2 regions of the Methylibium sp. T29 genome follow, and region 1 is predicted to be linked to the other one. Evidence: predicted binding sites of a transcription regulator. Region 1 holds the regulator's gene; the other holds the start of a gene.

Region 1 (3,686 bases):
TCTGTGCGCGTTCGCGCCGCCGGCCGCAATGCACCTGCCGAATGTCCGGGCTTGGCGCTCGCCCATGAAAACGGCGCCCCGGGGCGCCGTCCTGCATGGATCGGGTCAGGCTCAGAACTGGAAGGCCAGCCGCACGCCGCCCCAGTGGCGACCGTTGACGGTGACCGGTGCCGCGGCTTCCTTCATCAGCACGAAGTTGCCGCCGCCCATGTCGCGCCGGTAGGTCTGCAGCAGGAAGGGCCGGGTGTTGCGCGCCGACGCGAGGCCGGTGCGGTCGTTGAAGATGCGGCGGTAGCGGCTGTTCGCGGTGTTCCACACCGGATCGTTGCTGCGCTGCGGGTTGCAGTACTGGCGGTTGTGCGTGGCGACGTAGCCGTTGCGGTCGACCGCGATGCAGTAGACGACCTTCTGGTTCAGCGTCAGCAGGCGCTCCTGCACCTGCGGGAACAGCCGGTCGGCCAGCGCGACGAAGCGCGTGGTGTGCTGGGCCGGGTTGGTGCCGGGCACGGCCTGGTAGTTCTCGTCGAACAGGTCGGCGACGGCGATGGTGTTGGTGCGCAGCGCGTCCTCCAGCAGCTTGCTGATCTGCGAGGCCGCCTCCTGGACACCGCGGATGTAGGGCGTGTCGTCGGTGTCGATGCCGCAGTCGGCCACCACTTCGATCATGTTCTCGCTGACCTTCAGGAAGGCTTCGCTGCGCGCCGTGGCGCTGCCCAGCGTCTGGCTGGAGCGCTGCATCTCGCGGTCGATCGCGGCCATCTGCTCGTTCAGGCCGTCGCAGATCGTGCGGCTCTGCACCGCCGCGGCGCTGATGCTGCCGACCCCGCCCTGCACCTCGGCCAGCGCCCGGTGGAAGGCGCCTTGCGGCGCCTCGCCCTCGCGCAACTGGATCTCGCGCGCCAGCGCGCCGACGCGCTGGTCGAGCTCGGCCACGGTGCTCATGATCTGCTTCGACGAGGCCTCGACCTTGGCCGACAGGTCCTTCACCGCGTCGGCCACGACACCGAAGCCGCGTCCGGCCTCGCCGGCCCGGCCGGCCTCGACCGAGGCGTTGAACGCCACCAGGCGCGTCTGCAGCGCGATCTGCGTGATCTGTCCGGCCGCGGCCGCCACCTGGCGCAGCGTGTCGACGATACCGCCCACCTCGGTGCCCACCTGCTCCACCGCGGCGCGTGCGCGCTCCACGGCCTTCAGGCTCTCGGTGGTGGTGGTACCGATGCCCCTTGCGCGCGCTGCACCTCGCCCAGCTGGCTGCCGAGCGTCTGCAGTGCCTGGACCTGGCGCTGGTTGACCTGGTTGCTGTCCTCGATCAGGCCGCGCACCTCGGCCGCGTCACGGCCGAGACGGGAGGCCGCCTGGGCGATGCTCTGCACCGCCTGGCGCAGGTCGGGAGCTGGCGCCGCGACGGGTGCCGGGTCGGTGGCAGCGGCCGCGCTCGGGGTCTTCTTGAACAGGCTCAGCATGGTTGTCTCGTGCTCGCTTCTTTTTGGGGTTCAGTGGTCGCGCAGCTTGGCGCGCAGGCGCGCGATCGACTGGCTGTGCAGCTGGCAGACGCGCGATTCGGTCACGCCCAGCACTGCGGCGATCTCCTTGAGGTTCATGTCCTGCTCGTAGTACATCCCCATCACGAACTGCTCGCGCTCGGGCAGGGTCTTGATGGCCTCGATCAGCGCCAGGCGCATGCGATGGTCCTGCAGCAGGGCCACCGGGTTCTCGTTCTCGTCGGCCACGTGGCGGTCGAGGAAATCGTTGTCGCCATCGTCGCCGGACATGTCCTCCAGATAGACGAGCTGCGTGCCGCGCACCTTGCCCAGCAGCTCCTGGTAGTCGGCGAGCGACAGGCCCATCTGCTTGGCGATCTCGCTCTCCGCCGGCGCGCGGCCGAGCTGCTGCTGCAGCTTGTGCACCGCGACCTCGATCTCGCGCTGCTGCTTGCGGTTGCCGCGGCTCATCCAGTCGCTGCCGCGCAGCTCGTCGAGCATCGCGCCACGGATGCGCTGGGTGGCGAAGGTCTCGAACTGCACGCCCTGCGCACTGTCGAAGCGCGACATCGCGTCGGTGAGGCCGATCAGGCCGACCTGGATCAGGTCGTCGATCTCCACGTTGGCCGGCAGCTTGGCAATCATCTGGTGCGCAAGACGACGCACCAGCGGGCTGTACTGCTTGATCATGGCGTTCGTTTCGAGGCGACCGGTGGCGGTGTACATGTCGGGCTCCAGGCGGTGTTCGGCGGTTCGTTCGGTCTTCGATCGGGGATTCAGCGCGACCGCGGCAGGCGCGAGCCCAGCGACGGCAGCGCGGAGCGTGCGCCGATCTCGCCGGCCAGTGCGCCGAACACGCTGTCGCTCACGGTGTGCGGCAGTGCGCAGGCGAGCTGTTCACGTGCCAGGCGCTTCAGCCGCAGGCTCGGGCCATCGGTGGGCGCCTCGGCCGGGTCGACGGCCACCCAGTCGTGCAGCGTGGCCCCCAGGAAGTCGTCGGCGCAGCGCGCCATGCGTTCGGCCACCTTGGCCGCGCGCGGCGAATCGGGCGGGGCGCTGAACAGCAGGTCGTGCGTCAGCAAGGCGGCGCGCGTCGCCAGCAGCTTGATGGCCGCATAAGCGTGCGTGACGCTGTCGGGCTGCTCGTCGCACAGGACGATGGGGCGCACCGTGGCCGCCTGCAGCTCCTGAACGCGACGCGCGAACAGACGGGCCAGTTCGGCAGCGCTGGCATGCACCAGCAGCACATCGATGTCGGGAGCGGCTTCGGAAATGGCGTCGAGGAAGCCGGAGGTCGAGCCGCTCGCATCCACGAAGCGCAGCGTCAGGCCGCCGGCAGCGAGGTAGCTCACGTGCGGGCTCAGCGTCTCCACGCCCTCTGCGAGGTCGAAGCTCGCCAGCTCGGCTGGTGCGCGGGCGTTCTCGCCGGCGTCGACCACGAGCGTGCGCAGACCCTGCTCGGCGTAGGCGCTGCACAGGCGCTCCAGCAGGGCGCCGCCGAAGGCGATCTTCGGGTTGGACACCACCGGGATGCAGCGCATCGTGCGGCTCACGAACAGGCGGCGCAGGCCCTGGGCCTGGTCGGCCGGTGCGGGGTGGGTCGGCAGATCGTCGAGCTGGTTGTACCAGCTGTCGGTGGCGGGGCGGCAGGCGCGGCGGGGCAGGTCGGTGGACATGGCGGCAGCGGGGTCGTCGGGATCGGGAAGCTCAGGCGCGGCCGGCCGGTACGGGGCGGCGTTCCGTCATCTGCGGCGTGGCGAACACCAGGTTCATCTCGCTCGCGTCGAAGTTGTAGGCCGGGCTGCCGGTGGCGCGCAGCGCGCGGTGCACCAGGGCCTGACCCGACAGGCGATGCCAGTCCTCGGGCACTCGCTGGCCGTTGGCCACCGCGACGATCTTCTGCTTGTGGCGGATCACGGCGTCGAGTGCCGGCGCCAGCTTCACGGCCTCGTCGAGCTTGGACAGCACGATGCCCTTGCAGGCGGCGGCACGGTAGGAGGTCATCACGTCGTCGATGGTCTCGCCCTGCACGGCGGTGTTGACCACCAGCAGCTTGTTGATCGAAGGGTGCGCCAGCATGTCGAGCAGTTCGCGCGTGCGGGTGTCGCGCTGGGCGACGCCGGCGGTGTCGATCAGCACCATCTTCTTGGCCGACAGCAGCTCCAGCAGGTCTTCCAGCGCGGTGCGGTCGTGGGCGGTGTGCAC
Region 2 (3,686 bases), on a different contig from region 1:
CGCGCAGCGGCTCGATCAGGCTGACGCATTCGGCCAGCGCGGCATCGTCGTTGCGCAGGTTGGCCTGCATCAGGCGCGTGCTGACATAGCTGTAGAGCGATGACAGCTGCTCGGTCAGGGCGCCGCCGGCCGGGCTCAGCCCGCCCTTGAGTCCTTCCTCGACGATGCGGACCGCCCGGCTCAGTTCGTGCGCCTTGCGCTCGATCTGGCCGTCGCGCAGTGCGCCGCGCGCACGCGCCACGGCATCGAGCAATCCGGTGAACAGCATCGCGACCAGCTGGTGGGGCGAGGCGCCGCCGATGCCGGTCTCGACGCCGACCAGGTTGTAGGCCTGGCTGGAGGCGTGGTGGCGCGACGGCGAGTAGGGGCTGCTCTGGGCAAACATGACTGAAGGTCCGGCATTCGAGTGGGGCTGAGTGTTTATCGGCCGCTGCGCGCCCGGTCTTGAGCGCCACACACTCGAAAATCGCCCTGCGTTTCAACCGACCCCGCGAATGCGCGGATCGGGAACGACCTCAGTCTTTCTTGTTGTAGAGGTTGGACAGGCCGGTCAGCTGCTGCGTCATGTAGGTCGACAGGGCGGTCAGCTTGGCCATCTGGGTGTCCAGCGCCGTGTACTGCTGGGTCAGCCGGACCTGCATGCGGTCGGCACGGTCGTTGACCTTCTCCTGGTCGTCCTTGTTACGCTCCAGGCGGGCCTTGATCCCCGCATTGCGGCTGGCGATCACGCCGTCGGTACCGGTCGACATGTCGGCCAGCTTCTGGAAACGCACACCCAGGCCCGTCGACGCGGGGTTCGCCGTGTCATTGGTCGTGAAGAGCTTCGACAGCTCGGCCGGCTTCGCGAGCGCCGCGTCGAGCTTGGCGTTGTCGAGCACGATGGAACCATCGCGCTGCACGTTGAAGCCGATGTCCGACAGGCGGGTCAGCTCGGCCGAGGCCGCGCTGTCCTGGCGCAGCATGGCGCGGAACTGATTGCGCAGCCCCACGGCGGCGCTGTCGCCCTGCAAGGTGCCGCCGATCTTGTTCTCCTCGTCGTACTTGGTCTGCGTGACCAGGTAGGTGTTGAGCGCGTTGTAGGCGTCGGAGAACTTCTTGATCGCGTCGCGCATCGTCCCGGTGTTCGTCGTGACGTTCACGGTGACCGGTGCGGTGGTGACCTTCACGAGATCGAGCGTCACGCCGTCCAGCGTGCCCGTCAGGCGGTTCGTGGGCGACTCGATCGCCAGGCCGTTGATCGATGCGAGGGCGTTGACCGCGGCCTGCGTCTGCGTCATCGGGTTGGCACCGCTGGCCGGGTCGTAGGCCAGGCCTGTCAGCGCCCCGGTGGCGTCGCTGACGGCGACGCGCAGGGTACTGTCCAGTCCGGTCGTGGTGCTGGTCAGCGTGAGGCGGGCACCGTTCGCGTCGCGCACGATCGCCGCCGAGACCCCGGCGTTCGCCGCATTGATCTGCGTCTTCACCTGCTCGAGCGTCGTGCCCTCCGCGAACTCGAGTTCGAGCGTCGTCGATCCGGTCTTCGGGGTGAACGCCGGATCGTTCGCGACGTTGTAGCCGCCGAGTTCGATCGTCATCTTGCCGGCACCGACCACGTCGGTCGGCGCGGTGAACACCGCCGAGGCCAGGCTCTGCGCGCGTGCGATCTGGGAGACGCTGACCGAATAGCTGCCGATGGCGGCGCCCGCGCTGGCGGTGGCGGCGACCGAGGTGGCGTCGCTGGTGCCTGCCGACGCCGCCTGCCACAGGGTGGGCTTGGCGAGCGCCTTCGCAGCGTCGCCGACGGCGGACACCAGGCTCTGCAACTGACCGTAGGCCGAGACCTGGGTCTGCATGAACGTCGCCGCGGTCTGCATCTTCTCCAGCGGCTTGCGCTCCAGCGCCACGAGCTGCGAGACGATGCTGCTGACGTCGAGGCCGCTGCCGAGACCGGGTGAAGAGATGGCCATGCTGAGTCCGGACGGATTGATGAGGGGCTATCGGCGCTCGCGCAGAAAACTGAAGCCGCGGGCCCGGCGCCGTCAGGCACCGGACAGCCGCGGCTCTCCGAAGCAGGTCGCCGGAAGGCGTCTTACTTGAGCAGCGACAGCACCTGCTGAGGCAGCTGGTTGGCCTGCGCCACCATCGCAGTGCCGGCCTGCTGCAGGATCTGGGCGCGGGACAGGTTCGCCGTTTCCATCGCGAAGTCGGCGTCCATGATGCGGCCACGCGCGGCCGACAGGTTCTCGGCCTGGATCTGGATGTTCGACACCGCGTTCTCGAAGCGGCTCTGCAGCGCGCCGAGCGTGCCGCGTGCGCCGTTGATCTGGTCGAGCGCACTGTCGATCTTCTTGATCGACACCCAGGTGGCGGAATCGGTCTCGATGTTCAAGTCGCTCAGGCCGATGTCGTCGGCGACCTCGGCGATCGCGTCGCCTTCGTCCAGACCCGTCGTCGCGGTGGTGAAGCCGGTGAACTCCACCGCCAGCGCGGCGCCAGTAGCATCCAGCTTGGATGCCTTGATGTCGAGCTTGAAGGTCCCGTCGTCGTTCTTCACCAAGTAGGCGGAGACGCCGGTGTCCGTGGTCTTGCGGTTGATCGCCTCGGCGATCTGGCCCAGGCGTTCGGTTTCGGTGCTGGCCTCGGCGATCGGGCCGACCTCGACGATCTGCTCGTTCGCGCCACCGCCGTCGATCGTGATCTGCAGGTCGCCGTCGGCGATCGCGGCCAGGTCCGTGATGGTCGTGCCGTCGAGCGTCAGGTCGGCGCTCGCGCCCTCGGCGTAGGTGATCTTCGAGAGCACCGCCGCGGTGGCGTTGGTCAGGCTGCCGACGGTGATCGCATCACCGGAGTTGGCCCCGACCTGGAAGGTCGCCGCCGTGAAGGAGCCGTCGAGCAGCTTCTTGCCGTTGAAGCTGGTCTGCTTGGCCACACGGTCGATCTCGTCGCGCAGCTGGTTCACTTCGGCCTGCAGCGCCTTGCGGTCGTCGGCGCTGTTGGTGGCGTTGGCCGATTGCACCGCCAGTTCGCGCATCCGCTGCAGCATGTCGCCCAGCTTGCCCAGCGCGCCTTCGGCGGTCTGGGCCAGCGAGATGCCGTCGTTGGCGTTGCGCGCCGCGACGTTCAAGCCGCGCACCTGGGTGTTCATGCGCTCGGCGATCGCCAGGCCGGCGGCATCGTCCTTCGCGCTGTTGACGCGCAGACCCGACGACAGCCGCTGCATCGAGGTGGCCAGCGAGGACTGACTGGTGTTCAGGTTCCGCTGGGCATTCAGCGAGATGACGTTCGTGTTGATGGTCTGGGCCATGGAAATGCTCCTTGAAGAATCGAGGATCTCCGGCCCGAAGCCGGCTTACCTGTTCGGTGTAGCCATTCTTGGTGACCTGCGGGGGTGACGATGGATCGAAAAGAGGCCGACTTCCGGCGCATTTCGGCCCCGGAAAGCAAAAGGCCCCGTCCTGACGGACGGGGCCCGAGGATCCCGGGGCCGGCGGCCCGGAGGCCGCCGCGGGAGGCCGATCAGCGCAGCAGCGACAGCACTTGCTGCGGCAGCTGATTGGCCTGGGCCACCATGGCGGTACCGGCCTGCTGCAGGATCTGCGAGCGCGACAGGTTGGCCGTTTCCGACGCGAAGTCGGCATCCATGATCCGGCCACGCGAGGCCGCGGTGTTCTCCGCCTGGATCTGGATGTTCGACACCGCATTCTCGA

Evidence for each region. The regulator FliA, encoded in region 1, starts transcription of late flagellar genes. The targets are predictions, from matches to a motif close to CTAAAGTTTNNNNNNNNNNNGCCGNTA.
Region 2: a site for FliA is predicted at 1,975-2,001, ahead of fliD (flagellar filament capping protein FliD). Genes of this name have one in related genera too.

The regions. Positions count from the first base shown of each region.
Region 1 covers NZ_AZND01000001.1:4,700-8,385, reverse strand. Annotated here, with positions in the region: gene x551_RS00030 (methyl-accepting chemotaxis protein) at 112-1,185, opposite strand; gene x551_RS26680 (hypothetical protein) at 1,191-1,463, opposite strand; gene x551_RS00025 (RNA polymerase sigma factor FliA) at 1,494-2,207, opposite strand; gene x551_RS00020 (antiactivator of flagellar biosynthesis) at 2,258-3,157, opposite strand; gene x551_RS26675 (hypothetical protein) at 3,189-3,686, opposite strand; gene x551_RS00015 (hypothetical protein) at 3,614-3,686, opposite strand, start outside.
Region 2 covers NZ_AZND01000005.1:2,928-6,613, reverse strand. Annotated here, with positions in the region: gene fliS (flagellar export chaperone FliS) at 1-385, opposite strand, end outside; gene fliD (flagellar filament capping protein FliD) at 516-1,946, opposite strand; gene x551_RS01655 (flagellin) at 2,069-3,283, opposite strand; gene x551_RS01650 (flagellin) at 3,496-3,686, opposite strand, start outside.